3 regions of the Terrabacter sp. P2_E3 genome follow, and region 3 is predicted to be linked to each of the others. Evidence: riboswitches for the same ligand, from Rfam matches in the RefSeq annotation. Region 3 holds a riboswitch; each other region holds the start of a gene.
What was found. A riboswitch is a leader RNA that binds a small molecule or an ion and turns the genes downstream of it on or off. The one in region 3 is predicted to bind cyclic di-AMP.
Positions count from the first base shown of each region.

Region 1: it holds a riboswitch for cyclic di-AMP, as region 3 does, so the genes downstream of both, AC1DW8_RS01865 (LysM peptidoglycan-binding domain-containing protein) here and AC1DW8_RS08350 (CHAP domain-containing protein) in region 3, are expected to answer to the same signal.
Region 2: it holds a riboswitch for cyclic di-AMP, as region 3 does, so the genes downstream of both, AC1DW8_RS05415 (C40 family peptidase) here and AC1DW8_RS08350 (CHAP domain-containing protein) in region 3, are expected to answer to the same signal.

Region 1 is NZ_JBFUEN010000002.1:21,356-25,429, forward strand. Features, by position in the region: gene AC1DW8_RS01860 (serine/threonine-protein kinase) at 1-1,343, shown strand, start outside; cyclic di-AMP (ydaO/yuaA leader) riboswitch at 1,664-1,851, shown strand; gene AC1DW8_RS01865 (LysM peptidoglycan-binding domain-containing protein) at 1,855-2,505, shown strand; tRNA gene AC1DW8_RS01870 (tRNA-Thr) at 2,667-2,742, shown strand; gene AC1DW8_RS01875 (DUF6325 family protein) at 2,904-3,350, shown strand; gene AC1DW8_RS01880 (hypothetical protein) at 3,538-4,074, opposite strand, start outside.
Region 2 is NZ_JBFUEN010000003.1:459,810-463,883, reverse strand. Features, by position in the region: gene AC1DW8_RS05420 (DUF6345 domain-containing protein) at 1-1,272, opposite strand, end outside; gene AC1DW8_RS05415 (C40 family peptidase) at 1,400-1,918, opposite strand; cyclic di-AMP (ydaO/yuaA leader) riboswitch at 1,953-2,095, opposite strand; gene AC1DW8_RS05410 (FBP domain-containing protein) at 2,517-3,011, shown strand; tRNA gene AC1DW8_RS05405 (tRNA-Gly) at 3,126-3,199, shown strand; gene AC1DW8_RS05400 (hypothetical protein) at 3,301-3,516, opposite strand; gene AC1DW8_RS05395 (acyl-CoA dehydrogenase) at 3,770-4,074, shown strand, end outside.
Region 3 is NZ_JBFUEN010000005.1:119,858-123,931, forward strand. Features, by position in the region: gene AC1DW8_RS08345 (alkene reductase) at 1-619, opposite strand, end outside; gene AC1DW8_RS08350 (CHAP domain-containing protein) at 899-1,786, opposite strand; cyclic di-AMP (ydaO/yuaA leader) riboswitch at 1,791-1,978, opposite strand; gene AC1DW8_RS08355 (sortase domain-containing protein) at 2,318-3,109, opposite strand; gene AC1DW8_RS08360 (hypothetical protein) at 3,221-4,000, opposite strand.

The sequences.
Region 1 (4,074 bases), on a different contig from region 3:
GCATCGCGCACCTGCAGGACGACGTGCGCCACACCGTCGGCGGGCTCGTCATGGGCACGCCAGGCTACCTCTCGCCCGAGCTCGTCGAGGGTGCCGCCATCACCGACGCCACCGACTGGTGGGGCTGGGCCGCCACGATCACGTATGCCGCGTCGGGCCGTCCGCCGTTCGGCCGCGCCCGCATGGACGCCGTGCTCACCCGCGTCCGTGCCGGTGACGTCGACCTCGAGGGCGTCGACCCGCGCCTCGTGCCGCTGCTGCGCGCGTCCCTCTCTCCCGACCCGCGGCTTCGCCCCCACGCCGACGAGGTCATCGCGGCGCTCGAGCTCTACGCCGCCGGCCGCGCGGCGACCGTGCCGACGCCGAGCGGCAACCCGTGGGACGACGGCCGCGTCAGCGCGACCCCCGGAGACACCCAGGTCGTGCAGCACGGCAGCACCGCCGTCATGCCGCCCGTCGGCACAGCAGGCACAGCAGGCACGGCAGGCGCCGTGGGCGCTGGTGCGGCCGCGGGGAACCCGGTGCGGTGGGCCCCGCCCCCGACCGGTCCACGGTCGCCCGATCCCGGCCCGGCGGCATACGACCACGGCTGGGACGACGAGCCCACGTCGCCGGACGACTGGGGTGGCGCCCAGGCCTACGATGCCCGACACGGGCGCGGCGGCCAGGACGTCGAACCGGCTCCGCAGGACGGCTACTGGCCCGACGACGAGTGGGACGAGGACGACGAGCCCGCCCAGCGCGAGGGCGACCCGCGCATCGGACTGCCGATGCGCACCGGCCTGCTCGCCGCCGTCGCGATCGCCTGGGTCGGTGCCCTCATGGCGTGGCCGGGCATCGCCCTCGTCGTGCTCGTCGTCCTGTCGGCGCTCGCCCGGGCCACCGATCGCTCGGTGACGGCGCTCGTGCTGCGCCGCTACGACTTCGGCCGCCGGCGCAGCGACGTGCCCTTCGCCGTCGTGTCGAGCCCGTGGCACCTCGTCGTCGGCATCATCGCAACCGGGGTCGGGCTGCTCCTGCCCGTGGCGGTGGCGCTCGCCGGCGTCTTCGCGGCCGCCCTGCTCCTCGCCGGCACGCAGGGGACCGACCTCGGCCCGGGCACACCGATCACGCTCGCGATCGGCGGTGTCCTCGGCCTGCTCATGCTGTGGTGGGGCCCCGGCGGCGCCTCACTGCGACGCGGTTCGCGCTCGATGGCGCGGCGCCTCGTGCCGGCCGGCCTGGCCGCGCAGATCGTGTCCGGGCTGCTCGCCGTCTTCGGCGTCGCGGCTGCGCTCGTGGCCCTGCAGCACGGGTCGAGCCTCACGTGGGACCCGTTCACGACGAACCCTTTCGGGAAGTGACGGCTCGGCGCACGAGACGGTGAGCGTGCGGGGCGGGGCCTGTGGGGCGTCCGGGCGGCCTCTGTGCGGGGCCTGTGTGCATAGCGCATCGACCTGCATCTGGGGCTGAAAAAAAGATCACGGAAGTGTCTCGACGTGCCTTGTGCGCTGCGGAAACCTCCCGTACCGTCAGTGCTCGGCGGCCTCGACTTTCGGGTCGAACGGGAGCAGCACCACTCGGCTCCCGGGTCGCTTCGTCGCGTCCGGCTCCACACGAACGCTCCCACAACTTCACATGGACACCCATTTATCCGTTCCCTGAGCGCGCCGAGCCTCGCCAGCCAGGGATGTAGCCCACACCCGTGGGCCGGGCGAGGACGGGGGACCCAGTGTGGCCAGTGAGTGCATGTGTGTCGAAGCGCATGTCAAGAGGACGAGATCTGGTCTCGGGGTGAAGTCGCATCCGCGACGGGGCACCTGACGCCCCAACCCGACAGCTAACCCCGCAGGCGCGCGTCAGGAAGGATCACCCATGCAGTACATGTCCAAGCATGCTGCGGCCAAGAAGATCTCGGCCAAGCAGCGCATCGCGGGAGTCGGAATCGCTGGAGCCGCCACCATCGTCGGTGGCATCGCCACGGGCGGGTCGGCCAAGGCCGCCTCGGTCTGGGATCGCGTCGCCCAGTGCGAGTCGAGCGGCAACTGGCACATCAACACCGGCAACGGCTACTACGGCGGCCTCCAGTTCGTGCAGAGCACGTGGCGCGGCTACGGCGGCACGGCCTTCGCGTCGCGCGCCGACCTCGCCACGCGGGCCGAGCAGATCGCCATCGCGCAGCGCGTGCTCGCCTCCCAGGGCCCCGGCGCCTGGCCGGTGTGCTCGCAGCGGGCCGGCCTGACGCGGGCCAACGGTGGCGCAACGACGACCCCGGTCTCGCGGTCGACCGTCCGGAAGCCCGTGACGACGAAGAAGGTCGTCAAGAAGAAGACGTACGCGACGAAGCCCACGGTCAAGAACACCGCCAAGGGCGCCAAGGTCACCGTGCACAGCGGCGACACCCTCGGCAAGATCGCCGCGCGCTACCACGTGGCCGGCGGCTGGAAGGCCCTCTGGAAGGCCAACGGCGCCCGGGTCACCAACCCGAACCTCATCTTCGTGGGTCAGACTCTGCGACTCCCGTGAGTTCCTGATACAACTGAGCCGGACGGCCTCGCGCGACCAACCCCTGGGTTTGCGCGGGGCCGTCCTTCTCATGTCCGGCGTCGGCTCGCGCCCGGTGTTTGGGCGTATGCCGTCCCGCTCGGTTACGCTTTCGCCCGTCCGCGGCGCTCGCGCCGAGACGTGCTGGCGTGGCGCAATTGGTAGCGCACCTGTCTTGTAAACAGGCGGTTAGGGGTTCGAGTCCCCTCGCCAGCTCCACCGTGACGTGCGAGTCCGGCTGACGGGCCCGCATCTGCGTGCCCACGGCGAGAGGCTCATCCCCGGCGGATGACGCGGGACGGACGAGCGGCTCCTAGCGTTGGGATCGGTCCCCCATCGGACGCACCGATCCATCGGACGCACCTCAAGGAGAAGATGACATGACTCTCAACGTCGACGAGCTCGGTCCGGTGGACTGGATCGTCGTGGAGTTCGAGGGCAGCACCCTCAACGGCAAGATCGCCCCGATCCTCAAGGACTACGTGGATCGCGAGCTCATCCGGGTCCTGGACCTGCTGTTCTTCAAGAAGGCGGAGGACGGCAGCTTCGAGGCCTTCGAGGCGACCGACCTGGAGGACTCGGAGATCGGCGAGCTCCGTGCGTACGAGACCGAGCTGGCCATGCTGCTCAGCGAGCAGGACGTCGCCGACCTGGCCGACACCATCGAGCCCGGCAGCTCGGCGGCCGTCCTGGTCTGGGAGAACCTGTGGGCGGCTCCCTTCGGCGCGGCGGTGCGTCACGCCGGCGGCCAGCTCGTGGCCAGCGGGCGCATCCCGATCCAGGCCGTCATCGCCGCCATCGAGTCCGACGAAGAGGAAGGAGCCTGACATGCCACTCGCAGCCAGGCGCAGGAGAAGGACAGTGGCCGCCGTCGGCGGCGCCGTCGTCGTCGCGCACGGGATTCACCGGCGCGGTGAACGCCGTGAGGACCGGCGCGACGATCGCCGCGATCGCCGCTGACGCGTGACTCGGGCCGTGGGGCCCGCTCAGGGCTCCACGGCTCCTTGCGCTGCCCTACGCCGTCGCCGGCTCCGGTCGGAACGACGTGACCAGCAGGTGCAGGCTGAGGAGCAAGACCCACAACGGGAAGAGCAGGACGGCCCAGACCGTCCGCGGTGGTGCGAGGAGCAGGACCAGCGCGACGACGAACCCCACGGCGACGAGCCAGCGTGGCACGATCCCGGTGCGACGGCCGAGGTTCGTGACGACCATCGTGAAGACCGCTGCCATGCGGATGCCGAACGTCGTCAGGAGGGCCGTGCTGACCGCCCCCACCTGCCGGACGTACTCCGGCGAGACGCTGTCGGGCCCGTCGTAGAGGGCGAGCAGCGCTCCGACGTCTGCAGATGCGGCGAAGAGCATGGCGACGAAGAGCAGGCCCGACCCGAGGAAGGCTGTCGCGAAGAGCTTGTCCTCGCGGTGCCCGAGACGGGAACGGATCACCCCGATGAACCACAGGAAGGCGATGCCCGCGTACGGGGTGAGCTGCGTCGCCAGCGTGACCCTGCCGCGGCGCTCCGCATCGGTGATCCACGTCGAGCGGCCGCCGGT
Region 2 (4,074 bases), on a different contig from region 3:
GTCCTGGAGCGGCCCGCAGGCGGCCACGGCGAACCACTCGAGGTCGTTCTGGCCGTAGAGGTCGCCGGGTGATGCCGGCGCCGCACCGACGGAGCTCGGGGTCAGGAGCACCGACTGCTTCTTGCCGGGCACGCACAGCACCCAGCCGTTCTGGTTGGCGTGGCCGGTGTAGAAGACGAAGTCGGCGGCGTCGACCCACGTGTCGTCGTCGGAGTGCCAGTCCGACTCCCAGGCGTTGAGGTCGCCCCAGTTGAAGTTCGTCTGCCACCCGTCGGCCGACAGGCCGTCGACGAAGCCCTGGGCGTTGGCAGGGCTGCCACCCAGGGGCGTGCTCTGGTCGATCTGCCTGACCCAGCTGGTGCCCGCCTCGCTCGGGTTGACTGCACGGTCGGCTCGGGCCCCGTTGCGGTCGAAGGGTCTCCGGGCTGCCGGGGGCCTGTCCCCCCGCTCCGACTGCTCCTCCACCTGCGCAAAGACGGGTCCGCGGTCGGTGGCCGCCACGAAGGTGTGGCGGCCGTGCACGGTCGATCGGCCCCTGCCACCGGCGTGGTCGACGTCGAACGCGCTCGTGAAGACCCACACCGGCGTGAGCACCGCCTGACCGACGTCACCCGGCGCGAGGTAGTACGCGAGGTAGGCGCCCTCGCGGTCGAGCGTGTCGCCCGAGCCGAGCCTCTCGAACGCCTCGTCGACGTCGAGCGCGTCGACGAACGTCGGATCGCCGACCGGGCGGAAGCCGCCGTTGGCGCCGATGAGCCGCCCCCCGTCACCGAAGGTGAAGGAGAGCTTCCCGCCACCGCCGATGACCGGGAGGACCTTCGGCTCCGAGTCCACCCCGGGGTTGCGGATGCCGAGGGTGAAGCGTGCCTGCACGTCCAGCTGCCGGGTGCGCCGGTCCGCACGTGCGCGGCGACGTGCCCGTGCCGCGACGTGGGTACCGCCGGGGCCTAGCTCGACGAGCTCGACGAGGTCACCGGTCCGAGGGGCGAGGTCGTGGCGCTCCATGAGACCCCTCGCCAGCGCGTAGGCCTCGTCAGGCGTGGGCAGCACGGGTCGCAGGGATGGGTTGTGCAGCTGCGACCGGTCCGCCGCGAAGAGCTCGCCGGAGGCGGTGAAGACCTCGAGCACGAGGTTCTCGTCGGAGACGGAGAGACGGTCCCCGTCCTCGGTCACCTCTCCCCGCAGCTCCAGCAGGTCGGCGGCGAGGGCGGCGACGCGTTCGAGGTCGAGCCGCGGTCGGCCCAGCTCGAAGACGGGCAGTGACGTGGTCATGGAGATCTCCCTGGTCCGGGCGTCGGACGACGCAGGGGACAGAGGCCCACCGGACAGTCACTGATACGCCGTCCCGTGGCCGGTGGCGGACGCGCCCGACACCGGTCACGGGACGGTGTGACGGGCGTCAGGGCATGCGGCCTGCGACCCAGCTCGTCGTCCAGATCCTCGAGAGTTGGACGCGCTGGCCGGGTCTGGGTGCGTGCCAGACCTTGCCGTAGCCGGCGTAGATGCCGACGTGGTAGGCGCGGCCCCCGGACATGAAGAAGATGAGGTCGCCCTGCTGGACGTTCGCCTTGCTGATGCGGACGCTGGCGAGTCTCTGTGCGTTGGCGGTGCGCGGGACGCCGACGCCGAGACGGGTGCGGTAGGTGTAGTAGACAAGGCCGGAGCAGTCGAACGCCGACGGGCCCGCGGCCCCGTAGCGGTAGGGATCGCCCTGCTGTGCGGCGGCGATCCTGACGGCGGTCCTGCCGCGCGCAGCACGCGTGGCGGCCGAGACGTAGGCGACCGGTTTGGCCTTGATGGTGACCGGAGCGGTTCCCGCTCGAGAGGCCGCCTGGGGCGTCACCGACGATGTCGGCGCGCTACCCGTCCCGACGAGGAGGGCGGCTGCGAGAAGTGGCGTGATAGCCAGGGACTGCAAGGGAATTCGGCGTGCAAGGGTAGAAGCGGGCATGGTGGATTCCTTCCCACGCCTGTGAGGTGAGCTGTCGGGTTCGGGCGGAAGATGCCCGGCCGCAGATGCGGCTTCACCCCAAGGACCGGCTGGCCGGCCCGAAAGTGGGTCCCCCACTCCTGTCCGTTATTGCGTTGCTGCCCCACCGGTGGACAGGACTCGGCGTGCGGTGGGCCGCTCGGGGGAGACCCCGGGCGATGAGCATCCATCGACGGTGACAGACAGGTCACGAAAAGGGTCCTACACGAACAGATTGTGGCAATAGTTGACAAGTCAAATGCGGTGGGAGCGGACATTCCGTCGGCCGCCGCGGCGTGATGGACGTCCTCGGTAGCCCACGGCATACGCAGTCCGGCGCTGCTGCGCTCCGGTAAACCGGTGGACCACCGCGGACGTCGTGACACACCATGGACGCTGCTCCGTCGGGGCACGTCAGTCGTCAGCGGGGAGGCCCGCGGAGAGGTGGGTGGCCGTCATGGCCTGCTCAGCGGTCAGGGTCCCGCCCCACCTCCCCCACCCCGGCTGACCGGGTCACCCGGTCCTGCCCGACTGACAGGAACAGACCGTGAAACCATTGACGGACAACGAGATTCGCGCCTCCTTCGTCAACGCCTCCCGGCGTGAGGCCAAGCAGGCCACCCTTCCCGCCGACCTCGACCTCGGACGGCGCTGGGAGACGCTCGACTACCTCGGCTGGGTCGACCGCAGCAACCCGCAACGGGCCTACGCCGTCGTCCCGGTCGACGACGAACCCGTCGGCTTCCTCCTCCGGACCGCAGAGCGCACGCGCAAGGCGAGCGCGATGTGCGCCTGGTGCGAGGACGCCTTTGCGACGAGCGAGGTGGGCCTCTTCGTGGCCCGGCGGGCCGGGGCATCCGGCCGCGAGGGCAACAGCCTCGGCACCCTCGTGCACGCCGACTTCAGCTGCTCGACGCACGTCCGGCGGCCGCCGAACGGCATGGAGGGCGGCCTGGACCCGCTCGCCCTCGTCGAGCGACGTGTCGAGGAGCTGCGGGCGCGGTCGTCGGCCTTCGCCCGCCGCCTGCGCGACGGCTCGTGACCGTCGGCTGACCTCCAGCGCGTCGGCCCGGACCCGAGCGGGCGGTCCGGCGGCGCGCCCGAGCGCGCCGTTTGGACGTCGCGGCCCGACTGTTGCTACGGTTGGCGACGCCTCGCAGGCGTAGTTCAGTAGCAGAACAGCCTTCTTCCAGAAGGAAGACGTACGTGCAATTCGTGCCGCCTGCTCCAGATGGGAAGGGCCCGGTCTCCGTGACCGGGCCCTTCTGCCGTCCGAGCACGTATGCCGTCCGGTCGGGGCTCGCGGGCCGGGTGGCCGGCGCTCCCCACCGTCAGCGCTCGTTGCCGCGCCGGTAGTTGCCGGTCGCCCGGGCCAGAGCGTGCTGGACCGCGTCCTCGTCGTCGCCGTCGAGCACCCGGTCGAGCCGGCGTGCGGCTGCGCCGGCGACGACGGCGACGAGCCGGCCACCACGGCTCACGCGGATCTGGCCCGAGGCGGTGCGCTGCCAGTCGAAGGGGTCCAGGGCGAGGCGGTGGCGGGCGTCCATGTCCCCATCCCAGCGGCTCCCGACGCGTGACGCACCCCGTTTGCGACCGGGCCGTCCCGGCTACGGGTGCGTGGCGCACAGCCCGGCCGGGCGGCATACGCCCTCGGAGGCCGCTCGTGGCGCAACCGTGACCTCTCCCCCTTGCGATCGTTACCGGTCAGTAGCATCATGGAAGTGACCGGCCAGTAACTTGGCGCGCCCGCCGACGACAGCGCGGACGCACGACGAGCGACAGAACGTGGAGGGTCCCCGGATGGGCCACTACAAGAGCAATGTGCGTGACCTCGAGTTCAACCTCTTCGAGGTCTTCAACCGTCAGGACGTCCTCGGCACCGGCATCTACGCCGACGTCGACGTCGACGCCGCCAAGGACATCCTCCGCGAGGTCTCACGCCTCGCCGAGCACGAGCTGGCCGACAGCCTGCTCGACAGCGACCGCAACCCGCCCGTCTACGACCCGGTCGGCCAGTCGGTGACGATGCCCGAGTCGTTCAGGAAGTCGTTCAAGGCCTACGTCGACGGCGACTGGGGCAACCTCGACGTCCCCGCCGAGCTCGG
Region 3 (4,074 bases):
CGGTCAGGCGGGCGCGGTTCTCGGGCGACCCGCCGTAGGAGTCGGTGCGCTCGTTGCTCGACGGCGCGAGGAACTGGTGCGGCAGGTAGCCGTTCGCGGCGTGCACCTCGACGCCGTCGAGCCCGGCCGCGACGGCCTGACGCGCTGCGTGGACGAACTCCGCCACGAGCGCGGGGATCTCGTCGGTCTCCAGGGCCCGCGGGACGGCATACGCCTGCTGGCCCTTCGGGGTCACGATCTCGCCGGGCGCGGCGATGGCGCTCGGCGCCACGCTCTCGAGGCCGCCCTTGTTGTCGGGGTGGGCGATGCGGCCGGCGTGCATGAGCTGGACGACCACGCGGCCGTCGCCCTCGTGCACGGCATCGGCGACGAGGCGCCAGCCGGCGACCTGCTCGTCGGAGTGCATGCCGGGGGTGTCGAGGTAGCCCTGCCCGACGGCGCTCGGCTGGGTGCCCTCGGTGATGATGAGGCCGGCGCTCGCGCGCTGGCCGTAGTACTCGGCGTTGAGCTCGGTCGGTGCCTGGCCCTCGCCCGCGCGGTTGCGGGTCAGCGGGGCCATGACGAAGCGCTGGGGAAGGTCCCAGCGGCCGATGCGGATGCTCTCGAAGGCCGTGGACACAGGCCTGCTCCTCACGTCTAGGGGACTGTCGGTGGTGGTTGGCGGCCCCCACCGTCTATCGGTGGAGCCTTCAACTACCTAGGCGACAAGGAGGGCAGGCGGTCGATCATTCCCGTGTGTCCAGGGTTGCGCGTGTGGGGGATCCCACGCGGGCCGGAGGGTTCGGGTGGGTATGCCGAAGGGGAGGATGCGCAGGCATCCTCCCCTTCGTACGCGCTCAGCTCGTGGAGAACTCCGCGGTGGTCGTCGCGGAGGTCGTCGAGATGACGACCCGGTGGGTCACGGCGCGTAGATGTACTTCATGCCGGGACCGTCGGTCAGCGTGCGCGTGTTGTAGTTGTACGCACCGGCGAGGGCGTTCATCTCGATGATCGTCACCTCGTTGCCGTTGACCGCGGTCACCCAGGCGACGTGGCCGACGCTCGAGGAGCCGTGGACGCCGGGCTGCATGACGAGGATCGACCGCGTGCGCGGCGTGCCCGTCACGGTGTAGCCCGCGGATGCTGCGCCCGAGGCCCACGCCATGGCGTTGCCGGTCCAGCCGCCGGGGTAGTAGCCCTCGGACTGGTACCACTTGTTGAGGGCGCCCCAGGTGCACTGGCCCGCGGTGGCCCAGTTGGAGGAGGCGCGCACGCCGGACGAGGCGCTCGGTGTCGTGGAGTTGACGCTCGCCTTCGCCGACGACGTGCTCGTCGTCAGCGTGGCGCGGGTCAGGTCGCGGGAGGCGCGCTGGGAGGCGGTCTTGCGCTGGGCGGCGGCCTGGGCTGCGGCCTTGGCGGCAGCGCGCTCGGACTTGACCTGGACGTCCTCGATGACCTGCGGCTTGGCCGGCGCGACGCGGTGGGCGACGGCCTTCTGCGCGGCCGGGGCGAAGCCGATCTTCGACAGCGCGGTCGACGCGGCCGGGGTGGCAGCCGTGGCCGGACCGACAGCGGCGGGAGCCGCGGCGTCGACACCGGCAGCAGCCGCGACGTCGCCCGAGTTGGGCGACAGGGTGTCGGCGCTCGCCGGGTTGGCGAAGGTGGCGACCAGGCCACCGGTGGCGGCGACGACGGCGCCCGCCTTCATGGCCGGCTGAGCCGACTCACGGGCGAGGAGCTTGAGTTCGTTGAGGGGGTTGTGGCGGCCTGGCGCACGATGGCGACCGCGGATGTTCTCAGTGTTCACGCGTGTTACCTCTCCGCGCCTACGAAGTTAGCTGTCGGGTTCGGGCGGAAAGGTGCCCGGGCCACCCCCGCCCCGCGAAGCTCGCGTGGCGGGTGGGTCTTCACCCCAAGGACGTCCGAAGTCGTTGCGTAGGACGTCCGGAGAAACGTGTGGTTCCTCCGCTCCTGTCACAAGGTTCGATCTCTCTCGTCAGGCGGTGACAGGACTAGGCGGTCCACCTCACGAGAGCCCGGCCAGGTGGCCGAACTCCCGGAAGACTAGACGAGGCGACTGGCAAATGTCACGCCACGGTAACGACGACGCGCGCCGATCGCCCCTGAATGTCCGAAGTGCCCGTCTATACCAACGCTTTACCTTCAGCTGGGTGAGACGTGGATCACATCCGGAGGGGGTCCTCGACAAGCCCCCCACGGGTATGCCGCGGGGTCCCTCGGTGGGGACCCCGCGGCATACGCCGGGCTGGTGTGACTCGAGTGTGCCTCGAGCGAGGCTCGAGTGCGGGTCGGGCCGGGCGCGGTCCCGGAGCGGTCGTCAGGCGGCGCGCGAGAGGTGACCGAAAACCACGACGTTGTCGCGGTACTCGTTGCGGCTGTCGGTCGGCCCGCCACACGTCACGAGGCGGATCTCGGCCTGGGTGAAGTCGCCCTTGTAGACGAGCTCGGTCGGGAACTGGGACTTCTTGTAGGCCGCGACCTTGTCGACGGTGAAGGTCAGGTGCGACCCGTCCCGGCGCGACACCTTGACGACGTCCCCGGCCCTGACCTTGCCCAGCTCGTAGAAGATGCCCGGGACGCCCGAGGGGGTGTCGACGTGTGCGGCGAGGACCGACGGGCCGAGCTGGCCGGGCGTGGGGCCGGCGTCGTAGATCCCGACCTCTTGGGCCGTGCCCGGCACGGAGATCGTGCCATCGGCCTGGATGCCGAGCCGGACGAAGTGCGAGGAGCGCACCCCGATCGACGGGATCTCGATCGACGTCGGCTCGGACGCCTCGAGGAAGTCACCAATGCCGACGGTGCCCGGCGCGGCGCCGGCCGTCCTGCCCGCCGCCGGTGTCCCACCCTGACCGGGGGACGCCGACGGGCTGGACGAGGACGGGCCGGGCGTCGCGGGGGCGCTGGCCGTGGCGACCCCGCCCGCCGCGGGCTGCGGCGGGCCGGGGGTCCCCGGGCTCCCTCTGAGGCCGACCACGAGCGCGACGATCCCGATGACGACGAGCACGGCCATGACCGCCAGCGCCGCCGTCACGCCCGCGCTGATGCGGCGGGTGCTGCGGTCGCAGGTGGGCGACGTCGGCTCGGGCGTGGAGCCGGTCGGTGCGCTCATGGTCGGGTCACTCCCGGTCGGTCGTGTCGGTGTCGGTCGTGTCGGTGTCGGCCGCTCGAACTCGGCCGCTCAGTGTCGGCCGCTCGGTGTCGGCCGCTCGGTGTCGGTCGCTCAGGCGCGCGACCGAGCGCGACGGGCGGCGAAGGCGCCGGTCCCGGCCGCGGCGAGCAGGGAGCCAGCACCGACGAGCATGAGGGCCTCGTTCTGGCCACCGCTCTTGAGGCCGTCAGCGGCCTGGCCGCCGCCGGTGTGCATGCCGCCGGCCGGGGCGACGCGCAGCGCGCCACACAGGGCCGGGTCGGTGGCCTCGGTCGGGAGCGACGGCATGAGGTCGCTCTTCGTGGCACCGGAGTACTTGCCATCCTTGTTGTAGTCGACACCGTGGATGACGACGACGGACTGGCCGGCCGAGATCACCTTCGCGACGCCGCTCGAGACCTTGATGCTGCCGCGCTGGTAGGCGATCTTGCCGCCGGGCGCCGTGCTGAAGCGGTCGATCGCGAGGCCCGACTTCGGGCTCGTGTCACCGGTCTTGGTCAGCGACACGACGATGTCGCCGTAGGCCGGTCCGCCCTCGGTCGTGTTGAGGTGACCGTCGCCGTTCTTGTCGTCGGACAGGACCGGGCACTCGTGGCGGGCCTCGGCGCCGAAGTGGATGTGCGCGGCGTGCGGGTTGTCGGGGAGCAGGCCGTTGGCGGCCATCGTCACGGTGATCGTGTTGCCCGTGACCTCGACCATGGCGGTACCGCTGCCGTCGACACCGTTGCCGGCGACGGGCTTGAGGTTGGCGCTGACCCAGGCGTCCGCGGCGAAGGCCGGGCCGACGCTGAGGGCCATGGCGGCGGCAGCAGCGAGGCTGGCGCCGGCGATCCGAGTGGTGGTGGTGCGCATCTGTGTTCCTCCTTGACGAGGAGACAAACCGTCCATCCTGCTCTGCTTCAGACGGGGGGTCGTCGTCGACCGTC